DNA from 2 places in the Streptomyces thermocarboxydus genome. Region 1 is predicted to be linked to the other one. Evidence: riboswitches for the same ligand, from Rfam matches in the RefSeq annotation. Region 1 holds a riboswitch; the other holds the start of a gene.
The links. A riboswitch is a leader RNA that binds a small molecule or an ion and turns the genes downstream of it on or off. The one in region 1 is predicted to bind glycine.
Positions count from the first base shown of each region.

Region 2: another riboswitch for glycine. It lies ahead of gcvT (glycine cleavage system aminomethyltransferase GcvT); the one in region 1 lies ahead of gcvP (aminomethyl-transferring glycine dehydrogenase).

Region 1 covers NZ_CP058273.1:989,818-996,810, reverse strand. Annotated here, with positions in the region: gene AY578_RS04690 (DNA polymerase IV) at 1-1,197, shown strand, start outside; gene AY578_RS04685 (PRC-barrel domain-containing protein) at 1,498-1,872, opposite strand; glycine riboswitch at 1,986-2,081, shown strand; gene gcvP (aminomethyl-transferring glycine dehydrogenase) at 2,256-5,141, shown strand; gene AY578_RS04675 (ABC transporter ATP-binding protein) at 5,210-6,268, opposite strand; gene AY578_RS04670 (ABC transporter permease) at 6,272-6,993, opposite strand, start outside.
Region 2 covers NZ_CP058273.1:5,004,332-5,011,324, forward strand. Annotated here, with positions in the region: gene AY578_RS23205 (L-serine ammonia-lyase) at 1-238, opposite strand, end outside; gene glyA (serine hydroxymethyltransferase) at 405-1,664, opposite strand; gene gcvH (glycine cleavage system protein GcvH) at 1,679-2,056, opposite strand; gene gcvT (glycine cleavage system aminomethyltransferase GcvT) at 2,181-3,299, opposite strand; glycine riboswitch at 3,336-3,459, opposite strand; glycine riboswitch at 3,460-3,559, opposite strand; gene AY578_RS23225 (AAA family ATPase) at 3,782-4,450, shown strand; gene AY578_RS23230 (enhanced serine sensitivity protein SseB) at 4,842-5,618, shown strand; gene AY578_RS23235 (enhanced serine sensitivity protein SseB C-terminal domain-containing protein) at 5,737-6,519, shown strand; gene AY578_RS23240 (ABC transporter substrate-binding protein) at 6,954-6,993, shown strand, end outside.

The sequences.
Region 1 (6,993 bases):
CCGAACGCCGCGTATCTGGTGCCCCGGTTCGCGCTGTACCGCTCCATCAGCGACCAGGTGATGGCGCTGCTGCGTGCCCTGTCGCCCCTGGTGGAGCCGCTCAGCCTCGACGAGGCGTTCGTCGACCTCGAGGCCGGGGGCACGGCGTGGGACGAGCGGTCGGCGCGGCTGGTCGGCACGAAGCTGCGCGCGGACATCCGCGCGGTCACCGGACTGACCGGCTCCGTAGGGCTGGCCGCGTCCAAGATGCTGGCGAAGATCGCCTCCGAGCAGGCGAAGCCGGACGGGCTCGTCGTCATCGAGCCCGGCACCGAGCGGGCGATGCTCGAACCGATGCCGGTGCGGACCCTCCCGGGCGTCGGCCCCGCCACCGGTGACCATCTGCGGCGGGCCGGCATCCACACGGTCGGCGAGATCGCCGAGGCCGGCGAGGACGAGCTGGTGCGGCTGCTGGGCAAGGCCCACGGGCACGCCTTGTACGCGATGGCGCTGGCCCGCGACGACCGGCCCGTCGTCGCCGAGCGTGAGACCAAGTCGGTGTCCGTCGAGGACACGTACGACGTGGACATCCATGACCGGGTGCGGGTCGGCCTGGAGGTGCAGCGGCTCGCCGACCGCTGCGTGCGGCGGCTGCGCGGTGCGGGGCTGTCCGGACGCACCATCGTGCTGAAGGTACGGCGGTACGACTTCTCCACGCTGACCCGCTCCGAGACCCTGCGCGGCCCCACCGACGACCCGGCCGTCGTCCGCGAGGCGGCGGCGCGGCTGCTGGACTCGGTGGACACCACGGGCGGCGTACGGCTGCTCGGCGTCGGCGTCAGCGGGCTGGCCGACTACACGCAGGAGGACCTGTTCGCCCAGGCGGCGGGCGGAGCGGCGGAGGACGTCGCCGAGGGCGAGGAGTCCGAGCCCGCGCCCGAGCCGCGCCCCGAGGCCCCGGTGGAACGGCGCTGGCCCGCCGGCCGTGACGTCCGGCACGCCGAGTACGGGCACGGGTGGGTGCAGGGCAGCGGCCTGGGCCGCGTGACGGTCCGCTTCGAGACCCCCGGCTCGGCACCGGGCCGCGTGAAGACGTTCCGCGTGGACGACCCGGCGCTGGAGGCAGCGGAGCCGCTGCCACTGGTGGAGTCGCCACCGGACCTGCCGGCGCCGATGGGACCACCGGAGGCACAGCGGCCTCGGCCGCTGGAAGCGTGAGCGTTGCCGCTTCGACGGCGCGGGTGGGCCACGTGAGTCGCACCGGCGGGATGCCGCGGGCGCCGTGGCGGTGTGCCCGTGGCGGAGGGAACCGGCTCGGTCCGGGGCTGACGGCTCGCCGCGGGGTGTGCCCCCCGTCGGCGGGCTGTCAGGGGCGGGCTTGTGGGCCGACCCGGCCGCGCGGCCGCCCGTGGGCGCGGGGCGTGGCCGGTCCTTGGCTCGTGCGTCGGGTGTCCTGGCCAGGGCGGGCCGTCAGGCCGGTGGGGCGGAAGGGCTCGAGAGACCGTCGCCCCGGTGGTGTCAGGTGTGCTCCTCCTGGCCCGCCAGCTTGCCGAAGTCCCTGTCCGGGAGCGGGGGAGGGGAGGCGACGTCCAGGCCGTAGTGGTGGTACAGCTGGAGCTCCTGCTCCGGGGAGAGATGGCGGCCGACGCCGAAGTCCGGCGCGTCCTTGATGAGGGACCGTTCGAACGGCACGTGCAGGGTCCCGTCGATCAGCTCGCTGGGTTCCAGGGGGACGAAGGCGTCCCGGCTGAACAGGCCGGTGCGTATCGCCGCCCACTCCGGCACGCCGGTGGCGTCGTCGAGGTAGACCTCGTCGATCGTGCCGATACGGGTGCCGTTGCGGTCGTACGCCTTGCGGCCGATGAGGTGACGCGGGTCGATGTCGGTCTGCACGGGCCCTCCACTCGTAGCAAACTCATCCGATAGCACTACAAAAAGGCACAATCGGCGGAACGGCCACTCGAAGGCCGGGGTCGTGACCTCGCTGGTACGCTGGCAACGGCCGCTGACCCCGTGCGGGAGAGTCCTCCAGGCACCACCGGAGGCGCCGAAGGAGCAAATCCTCCCCGGAATCTCTCAGGCACACGTACCGCACGGACGAGGTCACTCTGGAAAGCAGGGCGGGTGTCGACGGCTTCCGCTCTCACCGACGGTGAAAACCGGACCGCCAGCGGCGTTCCGGTGAAGCTCTCAGGTTGAGATGACAGAGGGGGAGGCCGTCCGGGCACCTGCGCCGTGGTGCCCCTCGAAGGTCGTCGGACCAGGAGGCCTCCTCAATGACTGCCCCCCGCACCCCGCTCTCCGAGCTCGAACAGGGAATCCCGTTCGAGCAGCGCCACATCGGCCCCGACCACGAGGCCCGGGCGAAGATGCTGGCCCAGGTGGGCTACGGCTCGCTCGACGAGCTGACCGCCGCCGCCGTGCCCGACGTCATCAAGAACGCCGACGCCCTGGACCTGCCCGGCGCCCGCAGCGAGGCCGACGTGCTCGCCGAGCTGCGCGGCCTCGCAGGCCGCAACCAGGTCCTCGGCTCCATGATCGGCCTGGGCTACTACGGCACCTTCACGCCGCCGGTCATCCTGCGCAACGTCATGGAGAACCCCGCCTGGTACACGGCCTACACGCCGTACCAGCCGGAGATCTCGCAGGGCCGGCTCGAGGCGCTGCTGAACTTCCAGACGATGGTCGCCGACCTCACCGGCCTGCCCACGTCCGGCGCCTCCCTGCTGGACGAGGGCACCGCCGCCGCCGAGGCGATGGCGCTGTCCCGGCGCATGGGCAAGAACAAGAAGGGCCTCTTCCTGGTCGACGCGGACGCCCTGCCGCAGACCGTCGCCGTCATCCAGACCCGCGCCGAGCCGACCGGCGTCGAGGTCGTCGTCGCCGACCTGAGCGACGGCATCCCCGCCGAGCTCGACGGCCGTGAGATCAACGGCGTCCTGATCCAGTACCCGGGCGCGTCCGGCGCCGTCCGGGACGTCAAGCCGGTGATCGACCAGGCGCACGAGCGCGGCGCGCTCGTCACCGTCGCCGCCGACCTGCTCGCCCTCACCCTGCTGAAGTCCCCCGGCGAGCTGGGCGCGGACATCGCGGTGGGCACCACGCAGCGCTTCGGCGTCCCCATGGGCTTCGGCGGCCCGCACGCCGGTTACATGGCCGTCCAGGACAAGATGGCCCGCAGCCTGCCCGGCCGCCTCGTCGGCGTCTCCGTCGACGCCGACGGCAACAAGGCCTACCGCCTGGCCCTGCAGACCCGTGAGCAGCACATCCGCCGCGAGAAGGCCACCAGCAACATCTGCACCGCCCAGGTGCTGCTCGCCGTCATGGCCGGCATGTACGCCGTCTACCACGGTCCCGAGGGCCTGCGGACCATCGCCCGCCGCACCCACCGCTACGCCGCGATCCTCGCCGAGGGCCTGCGCGCCGGCGGCGCCGAGGTCGTCCACGGCGCGTACTTCGACACCCTCACCGTACGGGTCGCGGGCCGGGCCGCCGAGGTCGTCGCCGCCGCCCGCGACAACGGCGTCAACCTGCGCCTCGTCGACGCCGACACCGTCTCCGTCGCCTGCGACGAGACCACCACCCGCGACCAGCTCGCCGCCGTGTGGCGCGCCTTCGGCGTCGAGGCCGACGTCGAGGCCCTGGACGCCTCCGCCGGGGACGCCCTGCCGGACGCGCTGCTGCGCACCGACGACTTCCTCACCCACCCGGTCTTCCACCAGCACCGCTCCGAGACGGCCATGCTGCGCTACCTGCGCCGCCTCGCCGACCGCGACTACGCGCTGGACCGCGGCATGATCCCGCTGGGCTCCTGCACCATGAAGCTCAACGCGACCACCGAGATGGAGCCGGTCACCTGGCCCGAGTTCGGCCAGCTGCACCCGTTCGTCCCGGCCGAGCAGGCCGGGGGCTACCTCACGCTCATCCGCGAGCTGGAGGAACGTCTCGCCGAGGTCACCGGTTACGACAAGGTGTCCCTCCAGCCCAACGCCGGTTCCCAGGGTGAGCTGGCCGGTCTGCTCGCCGTCCGCGGCTACCACCGCGCCAACGGCGACGAGCAGCGCACCGTCTGCCTCATCCCGTCCTCCGCGCACGGCACCAACGCCGCGTCCGCCGTGATGGCCGGCATGAAGGTCGTCGTGGTGAAGACCGCCGAGAACGGCGAGGTCGACGTCGACGACCTGCGCGCCAAGATCGAGCAGCACCGCGACGAGCTGGCCGTGCTGATGATCACCTACCCGTCGACGCACGGCGTCTTCGAGGAGCACGTCGCCGACATCTGCGCCCAGGTGCACGAGGCCGGCGGCCAGGTCTACGTCGACGGCGCCAACCTCAACGCCCTGGTCGGCCTCGCCAAGCCGGGCCACTTCGGCGGCGACGTCTCCCACCTGAACCTGCACAAGACGTTCTGCATCCCGCACGGCGGCGGCGGTCCCGGCGTCGGCCCGGTCGGCGTCCGCGCCCACCTCGCCCCGTACCTGCCGAACCACCCGCTGCAGCCGCAGGCCGGTCCGGAGACGGGCGTCGGTCCCATCTCGGCCGCCCCGTGGGGCTCCGCGGGCATCCTGCCCATCTCCTGGGCGTACGTCCGCCTCATGGGCGGCGAGGGCCTGAAGCGGGCCACGCAGGTGGCCGTGCTCAGCGCCAACTACATCGCCAAGCGCCTCGAGCCGCACTACCCCGTGCTCTACACCGGCCCTGGCGGACTGGTCGCGCACGAGTGCATCATCGACCTGCGCCCGCTCACCAAGGCGACCGGCGTGACCGTCGACGACGTGGCCAAGCGCCTCATCGATTACGGCTTCCATGCGCCGACGATGTCCTTCCCGGTGGCCGGCACGCTGATGATCGAGCCCACCGAGTCCGAGGACCTCATCGAGCTGGACCGGTTCTGCGAGGCGATGATCGCCATCCGCGCCGAGATCGAGAAGGTCGGCTCCGGCGAGTGGCCCGCCGACGACAACCCGCTGCGCAACGCCCCGCACACGGCGTCCGTGCTCGGCGGGGAGTGGGAGCACGCCTACACCCGCGAGGAGGCCGCGTTCCCGGGCGAGGTGAACGCCGCCGACAAGTACTGGCCGCCGGTGCGCCGCATCGACCAGGCCTACGGCGACCGCAACCTGGTCTGCTCCTGCCCGCCGCTGGACGCGTACGAGGACTGAGACACGCGGAAGCGAGAGGCCCCGCCCGGTTCGCCCGGGCGGGGCCCTTTCGCGTCGTACGGGCCGCTTCAGGCCGGGTAGGCGTGCGTCTGCGTGGCCTTCACCGCTGCCCAGACCGGTGCGCCCGGGTGCAGCCCCAGTTCGGCCACGGCGACGGCGGTGAGGTCGGCGGCCAGGGGCAGTTCGCCGGTCAGCTCCACGCGGATCTGGTCGCCGTGGCTCTCCAGCCCCGCCACCTCGCAGCACCACAGGTTGCGCGCGCTGGAGCCGGTGGGACGGTCCCGGTACAGGGTGACCGCGCCGGGCGGGAACGCGACGAAAGCGGGCCCGGACAGATCCTCCGTGGTGCTCACCTCCGGCCCCGCGTCGAGCCGTACGGTGTGGCCGTCCGCCCGCCCGCGGTAGAGGTTCAGCCCGACGAGCTGGGCGATGTACTCGGTGCGCGGGTGGCGGGCGATGTCGGCGGGTGCGCCCTCCTGCACGACCCGGCCGTGCTCCACGACGACCAGCCGGTCGGCGAGCACCATCGCGTCCAGCGGGTCGTGCGTCACCAGGACGGCGACGGCCTCGAAGTCGGCCAGGTGGCGGCGCAGTTGCGCCCGCACCTCGAGGCGGGTGCGGGCGTCGAGGGCGGCGAGAGGCTCGTCCAGGAGGAGCAGGCGCGGGTCGGTGGCCAGGGCGCGGGCGAGCGCCACGCGCTGGGCCTGACCGCCCGAGAGCCGCTTGGGCTTGGCGCCCAGATGCTCGGCCAGGCCCATCCGCTCCAGCCACACTGCGGCCTGTCTGCGCGCCTCGCTCCTGCCGGCGCCCTGGCAGTGCGGGCCGAACGCCACGTTGTCGAGGGCGGTCAGGTGCGGGAAGAGCAGGTAGTCCTGGAAGACGACGCCCACCGGACGCGATTCGGGCGGGGTGCGGGCGAGGTCCGTGCCGTCGAGGCGCAGATGGCCGCCGGTGAGGGGTGAGAGCCCGGCGAGGGCCCGCAGGGCGGTGGTCTTGCCCGCCCCGTTCGGGCCGAGCAGGGCGACCACGTCACCGGGCGCGGCCGTCAGCTCCACGTCGAGGCGGAAGGACCCGCGCTCGACGACGAGGTGCGCGTCCAGGCCCTGGGGTGCGGGGTGTGCCGTCATCGGTCAGACCGCCCTCGTCCAGCGGTCCCGCAGCCCCGCCAGCACGGCCACCGACACCGCGAGCAGCACGAGGCTGAGGGCGATCGCGGCGGCCGGGTCGTTCTGCAGGGCGAGGTAGACCGCGAGCGGCATGGTCTGGGTGCGGCCAGGGAAGTTCCCGGCGAAGGTGATCGTCGCGCCGAACTCACCGAGCGCGCGGGCCCAGGCCAGCACGGCGCCCGCCGCGACGCCCGGGGCGATCAGCGGCAGCGTGACCCGGCGGAACGCGGTGAACCGGGACGCGCCCAAGGTGGCCGCCGCCTCCTCGAACCGCGGGTCGGCGGCCCGCAGCGTGCCCTCGACGCTGATCACCAGGAACGGCAGCGCCACGAAGGTCTCCGCGAGCACGACACCGGCGGTGGTGAACGGCAGGGTGATCCCGAACCACTCGTCCAGCCACTGTCCCACGATGCCGTTGCGGCCCAGCGCCAGCAGCAGGGCGACACCCCCGACCACCGGCGGCAGCACCAGCGGCAGCGTCACCAGGGCGCGCACCAGGCTCCGCCCGGGGAAGTCGGTGCGGGCCAGCAGCCAGGCCAGCGGCACCCCGACGACCAGGCTCAGCGCGGTCGCCGTGGTCGCGCAGACCAGGGACAGACGCAGCGCGTCCCACACGGCCGGGCTGGTCAGCTGCTCGGGCAGGTCGCTCCAGGGCGCCCGTACGACGAGGGCCAGCAGCGGCACGA
Region 2 (6,993 bases), 4.0 Mb from region 1:
CCACCGTGCGCGGCGAGTCGCCCTCCAGGCCCAGCAGCACCGCCTTGGGCGTGCCGTGGCCGTGCCCGGTGGCGCCCAGGGAGCCGTACAGCTCCGCGCGCACCGAGGCGACGGAGTCCAGGAGGTCCTCGTTGCGCAGCCGCCGGGCGAACATCCGGGCCGCCCGCATGGGGCCGACCGTGTGCGAGCTGGACGGGCCGATGCCGATCGAGAACAGGTCGAAGACCGAGATGGCCACGGGAGGACTCCTCAGGGTTCGGCGGACGACGCTGTCCACCGGGGAAGGGCGGTTCAGTGGGCCGGACGGGGTGGTGAATCGTTCATGCGCCGCACGGTGCGGGGCACCGCGCCCACCGACCCAGTGTGCGCGATGCCCCGTACGTCCGTACAAAAAGCGGACGGAATTACCGCAGACCGGGGTACAGCGGGTGCTTCGCGGCCAGCGCCGCGACCCGGCCCCGGAGCGCCTCGGCGTCGTACGACGGCTTCAGCGCCTCCGCGATCACGTCCGCGACCTCGGCGAAGTCCTCGGCCGTGAAGCCGCGGGTGGCGAGGGCGGGCGTGCCGATCCGCAGACCCGAGGTGACCATCGGCGGGCGAGGGTCGTTGGGGATCGCGTTCCGGTTGACGGTGATCCCGACCTCGTGCAGCCGGTCCTCGGCCTGCTGGCCGTCCAGCTCCGAGTTCCGCAGGTCCACCAGGACGAGGTGCACGTCCGTGCCGCCGGACAGCACGTCCACGCCCACGGCCTTCACGTCGTCCCGCACCAGACGCTCGGCGAGGATGCGGGCGCCCTCCAGGGTGCGGCGCTGGCGCTCCTTGAACTCCTCCGAGGCGCAGACCTTGAACGCGACCGCCTTGGCGGCGACCACGTGCTCCAGCGGACCGCCCTGCTGGCCCGGGAACACCGCGGAGTTGATCTTCTTGGCCAGCTCGGCCGTGGAGAGGATCACACCGCCGCGCGGGCCGCCGAGGGTCTTGTGCGTGGTGGTCGTGACGACATGGGCGTGCGGCACCGGGTTCGGGTGCAGGCCCGCGGCGACCAGACCGGCGAAGTGCGCCATGTCGACCATGAGGTACGCGCCGACCTCGTCCGCGATCCGGCGGAACGCGGCGAAGTCCAGCTGACGCGGGTACGCCGACCAGCCGGCCACGATCAGCTTCGGCTTGTTCTCCTTGGCGAGCCGCTCGACCTCGGCCATGTCGACCTGGCCGTCGTCGCCCACGTGGTACGCGACCACGTTGTAGAGCTTGCCGGAGAAGTTGATCTTCATGCCGTGGGTCAGGTGCCCGCCGTGTGCGAGGTTCAGTCCCATGATCGTGTCGCCCGGCTTCAGCAGCGCGAACATCGCGGCCGCGTTGGCCTGGGCGCCCGAGTGCGGCTGGACGTTGGCGTGCTCGGCGCCGAACAGCTCCTTCACCCGGTCGATGGCGATCTGCTCGATCACGTCGACGTGCTCGCAGCCGCCGTAGTAGCGGCGGCCGGGGTAGCCCTCGGCGTACTTGTTGGTGAGGACCGAGCCCTGGGCCTCCATGACCGCGACCGGGGCGAAGTTCTCCGAGGCGATCATCTCGAGGGTGGACTGCTGCCGGTGCAGCTCGGCGTCGACCGCGGCGGCCACGGCCGGGTCGAGCTCGTGCAGCGGCGTGTTCAGAAGGGACATACGGCGTCGGCTCCTCAGCCCGCGATGAACGCGTCGTACTCGGCGGCGGACAGCAGGTCGGCCGGCTCGTCGGTGACCCGCACCTTGAACAGCCAGCCGCCCTCGAAGGGGGCCGAGTTCACCAGCGCCGGGTCGTTCACCACGTCCTCGTTGACCTCGGTGACCTCGCCGGAGACGGGAGAGTACAGGTCGCTGACGGACTTGGTGGACTCCAGCTCGCCGCAGGTCTCGCCCGCGGTCACCGTGTCACCGACCTCGGGGAGCTGGACGAAGACCACGTCGCCGAGCGCGTTGGCCGCGTGCTCCGTGATACCGACCGTCGCCACGCCGTCCTCGGCGGCCGACAGCCACTCGTGCTCCTTGCTGTAACGCAGGTCCTGGGGGTTGCTCATGGCCTGAATTCTCCTGTACGCGGGAAACTGCTGATGACGGGGAGGGCACGCCAAGCGGCCGGACGGGTGGGACCCCCGTGCCGCGGACGCGCGGGAAGCAGCCCGAAGGCCGGCTACGACGGTGTCACTTCTGCCGCTTGTAGAACGGCAGCGCCACGACGTCGTACGGCTCGTGGCTGCCGCGGATGTCCACACCGACGCCCTCGGTGCCCGGCTCCGCGTGGGCGGCGTCGACGTAGGCCATGGCGATCGGCTTGCCCAGGGTGGGGGAGGGGGCGCCGGAGGTGACCTCGCCGATCTTCTCGCCGCCGGCGACCACGGCGTACCCGGCGCGCGGCACCCGGCGGCCGTGGGCGACCAGGCCGACCAGGACGCGCGGCGGGTTCTTCTCGGCGCGCTCTGCGGCCTCGGCGAGGGCGGCGCGGCCCACGAAGTCGCCCTCCTTCTCGAACTTCACCACCCGGCCGAGACCGGCGTCGAAGGGCGTGAGGGAGGTGCTCAGCTCGTTGCCGTACAGCGGCATGCCCGCTTCCAGGCGGAGCGTGTCCCGGCAGGACAGACCGCACGGGACAAGCCCGTGGCCCTCGCCCGCCTTGGTCAGCGCCTGCCACAGCTCCACGGCGTGCTCCGGCTTCACGAACAGCTCGAAGCCGTCCTCGCCGGTGTAGCCGGTGCGGGCGATCAGCGCGGGGACCCCGGCCACGGTGCCCGGCAGACCGGCGTAGTACTTCAGGCCGTCCAGGTCGGCGTCCGTGAGGCTCTTCAGGATCGCCGGGGACTCGGGGCCCTGCACGGCCAGCAGTGCGTAGGCGTCGCGGTCGTCGCGCACCTCGGCGTCGAAGCCCGCGGCCCGCTCGGTCAGCGCGTCCAGCACCACCTGGGCGTTGGAGGCGTTGGCCACGACCATGTACTCGGTCTCGCCCAGGCGGTAGACGATCAGGTCGTCCAGGATGCCGCCGTCCTCACGGCAGATCATCGTGTAGCGGGCGCGGCCCGGCTTCACGCCCGAGATGTTGCCCACCAGCGCGTGGTCGAGGAGGGCGGCGGCCTGCGGGCCGGTGACCGTGATCTCGCCCATGTGCGAGAGGTCGAAGAGGCCGGCCCGCGTGCGCACGGCGGTGTGCTCGTCGCGCTCGGAGCCGTAGCGCAGGGGCATGTCCCAGCCGGCGAAGTCGGTCATCGTCGCGCCGAGCGACCGATGCAGGGCATCGAGCGCGGTGCGGCGGGGTTCGGTACTGCTCATCGGTCGGTCTCCCAGGGGGCATGACGGCGAGGTCGTTCCTCCCCATCTGTCATCGGAACCTGAGAGGTTCGCCATGACCACCGGTCCTACGGCGGTCAGGACTTGCACCTTGGGTGAGGCCGCCGGAGCACTGCGACGGCGGCCCGCTTTTCAGATGTGCCTCGCCCGCGCGGTAACGGTGCCTGAGAGATTCAAGGGAGGGACTTGCTCCTTCGGCGCCCCGGCGGCACAGGTGCCGGGGACTCTCCCGCGCGGATTCAAACGGCCGGTATGCAGTTGGCGCGCACATCATTGCACGCATCGTGGGACACCGGCAGGGGGCCCTTGCCGAGGGTGAACGGCTCGTGCAGGCTCGGTCACAGGGAGCTGTGACAGGCCTGTGTCGGAATGAGCACGCAACCGAGAGCGACCTGGCATTACCTTCTCTTTACACGCGGCGGGGATCGGACCTCCGTATCCGGCCCCAGGGGAGGACGACCACGGTGAACAGGCCCACGGCGTACGCCGGCACCACAGGCGTCGCGCTGCCTCGGCAGCACGCGTCCCGGGCCGCAGGCGCCCGGGACGCGGCTCCCGTCCCCCTCGTCCAGGACCTGCGGGCCCGCTCGGGCCGCAGCCCGCGCGCCCTGCTCTTCGGCCCCCGCGACCTCGTCGTCGTCACCGGGCTGCCCGGCAGCGGCAAGTCCACGCTGATGCGGCGCGCGGTGCACGGCGAACGGGTCGACTCCCAGGACGCCCGCGACCGCTGGGACCGCCGCATGCCCCGCCTGCTGCCCTACGCCGTCTACCGGCCCCTGGTGCGGCTCGCCCACTACGCCGGACTGCGCCGCGTGCTGCGCTCCGGCCGGCCGGTCGTCGTGCACGACTGCGGCACCCAGGCCTGGGTGCGGCGCTGGCTGGCCCGCGAGGCCCGCCGCCGCGGGGCCGCGCTGCACCTGCTGCTCCTCGACGTCCCGCCCGAGGAGGCCCTGGCCGGGCAGCTGGAGCGGGGCCGGGGCGTCTCGCGTTACGCCTTCCGCCGGCACCGCACGGCGTGCGCCCGGCTGCTGGAGGACGTGGAGTCCGGCCGGGTGCCGGGGGGCTGCGCCTCGGCGGTGCTCGTCGACCGGGACGCCGCGAACGCCCTGCGCCGGATCGGCTTCACCGGCTGACCGGTCGGCGTGAGTCCGGTGCCGGGCCGCCCCCTCGGTTTACTGGCCGGCGCACGCCCTGCGCGGGGGCCGGCCCTTCGGCTGACCGGTCGGCGTGAGTCCGATGCCGGGCCGCGACACAGGCCGACTTGGCCGGCGTGCGCCCGGTGCCGGATCGGCTTCACCGGCTGACCGGTCGGCGTATGCCCTGAATCGGGACGCGGGACCGGCCGACCGTCCGGGGCATGCCGGACGCCGGACCGGCCCTCCGGCCGACCGGCCGGCGAGCACCTCGCGCCGGGCCGCGGGCACCGGCCGACCGGTCCCCGAACGCCCTGTGCGGGACCGGCTCCACCGCTGACCGGCTAGCCTTTCCGTCAAGCAGTGGCATCAGGCAGACGGTGGGCGACAGATGGACTTCCCGGCGGACATCCCGGACCGGACGCACTTCCACCCGCACGGCGGGTGGCCCGGCAACGAACTGGAGGAGGCGCTCTCCGCCTCCCTCGGCGTCCCCTCGGCGGGAGCCCGCATCGTCGAGGTCCTCGGCCGCAGCTTCGTGTGGGTGCCCCTGCCCAACGGCGGCGGACCGCACAGCGGCCCCCTCGACCTGCCCACCATGGAACTGGACGGCCAGGCGTACGTGCCGGTCTTCAGCTCCGAGGAGCAGTTCCGCCAGGTCGTCGGCTCCCACATGGGCTGCACCATCGCGCCCGCCGTGGAGTTCGCCCGCGGACTGCCGCCGCAGGCCGGCATCGTCGTCAACCCGGGCGGCACGGTCGCCGTCCCGCTGCCGCCGGCCGCCGTGGCCGAGCTGTGCCGGGCCGGACGCTCCCCGTTGGAGGGCCCCGCGAGCGGCGGCCGCGTCCGGCTGTACGAACCGGACTGGCAGGACGACCCGGTGGACTTCCTCTCCGCCGCCTCGCAGGAGTTCGACGCCATCGGCGTGGTCGCGACCGCCCGCCGCTGCCTGGCCGCCGTCGAGACGGCCGACCCCGTGCTGTTCGTCGGCGTGGAGCTGCTGCACTGGGAGGGCGACCCGCGCGCGCTGCCGCTGGACGCCCTCGGCCGGGCGCTGGGCCGCAGCCCCGCCCGCTGGCCGGTCAACCTCGTCGTCCTCGACGTGGCCCAGGACCCGGTCGGCGACTGGCTGCGCGCCAAGGTCCGCCCCTTCTACCAGCGCGCCTGAGGCGCCCGCCCGATGCGCCGCGGGCGCAGCCTTCCGCGCACTGACCGCAGACCGCCGGAGGCCGTCGGCTTAAGCTAGGAGCATTGGCGGCAGGGTGTTGTACGGAGGGGCGATACAAGTGAGCGCTGGCACCGCGGCGGCCGGACAGGTCGAGCACATGCTGCGCCAGGTGACGCCCGGGCGTTACGACGCCTACGAGGCCTTGCTGCGCGCCCTCGCCACCCCCGCGTCCGGCAGGGTCTGGATGCTGCTCTGGCACGGCCAGGCCGGCTCGCCGGACGCCCAGTACGGGACCATGGAGGTCGACGGACACGGCTACGCGCCCTGCGTCACCTCCGCCCAGGAGCTGTCCGCCAGCGGCTGGAACCGTTCGTACGAGGTGGTCGACGGGCTCGAGGTGGCCCGCGCGCTCTACCCGGACCGCTACGGCCTCTGGCTCAACCCGCACGCGCCCGGCGGCGGCGTCGGCATCCCCTGGCTCGACCTGCGCCGCATCGCCGGCGGGCTCGACCAGCAGCCCGCCGGACCTCTGCGGCTGTCCGAACCGGCCATCGAGATCCCGCAGTTCTACGCCCTCCTCGCGCAGAACGCCCACCGCACCCCGGCCGTGCGCGCGCTGCGCCGCGCCTGGGTGCAGCCCGCGCTGGGCGCCCCGTACCTCGCCATCGGCCTGGACGTGTACGACACCTCGCCGCCCGCCGTGGAGTCGGTGCGGCAGATGATGCGGCAGTCGCTGCCCGCCGTGCCCGACGGACTGCCCGTCTCCACGGTCGCCCTGTCCGACGAGCACGACCCGGTGGCGATGTGGCTGCGTGTCAACGGGCGCCCGTTCTACGACCGTGAGGCGCACGCCCCCGCCCCCGCCGCGGGCTACGGCTATCCGCCCGCGCACCGCCTCTGACCGGTACGTCTTCCCGAGGCCCCCGGCGCGGCAGCCCCGCCGCCGGGGGCCTCGCGCATGGTGACGCAGCGTCACCCGTGTCCAGCATGTGGACAATGGGCGGTACTGAGGCTCCTGTCCCGACCCGTCTGCCGCTCGTTTTCCGTCAGATTCCGTCGATTGCGATCAGCGACCTTGTGCTGACCCCCTGTCACCTGCGGTTTCACCGCGCCTTCACGCCCATCCCGGGCTCCATGAGCGGCACTTGCCGGGGTGTCATTCATGTCCGCGGTGTTAAATCATCGCGCGAAGATGCCGGAACAGTCCCGTATGTCGTCTGTTCAGATCTCAGGTAGGTATCACCGCTATCCGGACTGTTCCTGACTCACTGCGAACGTCTGTAGTGTTCGGCCGGTCAAGATGCATCCACATAGCGGACCCGGAGTGGCCCCAGTATGCGCATATTCAAGACCCGAGCCGCTCGGGCGATCACGG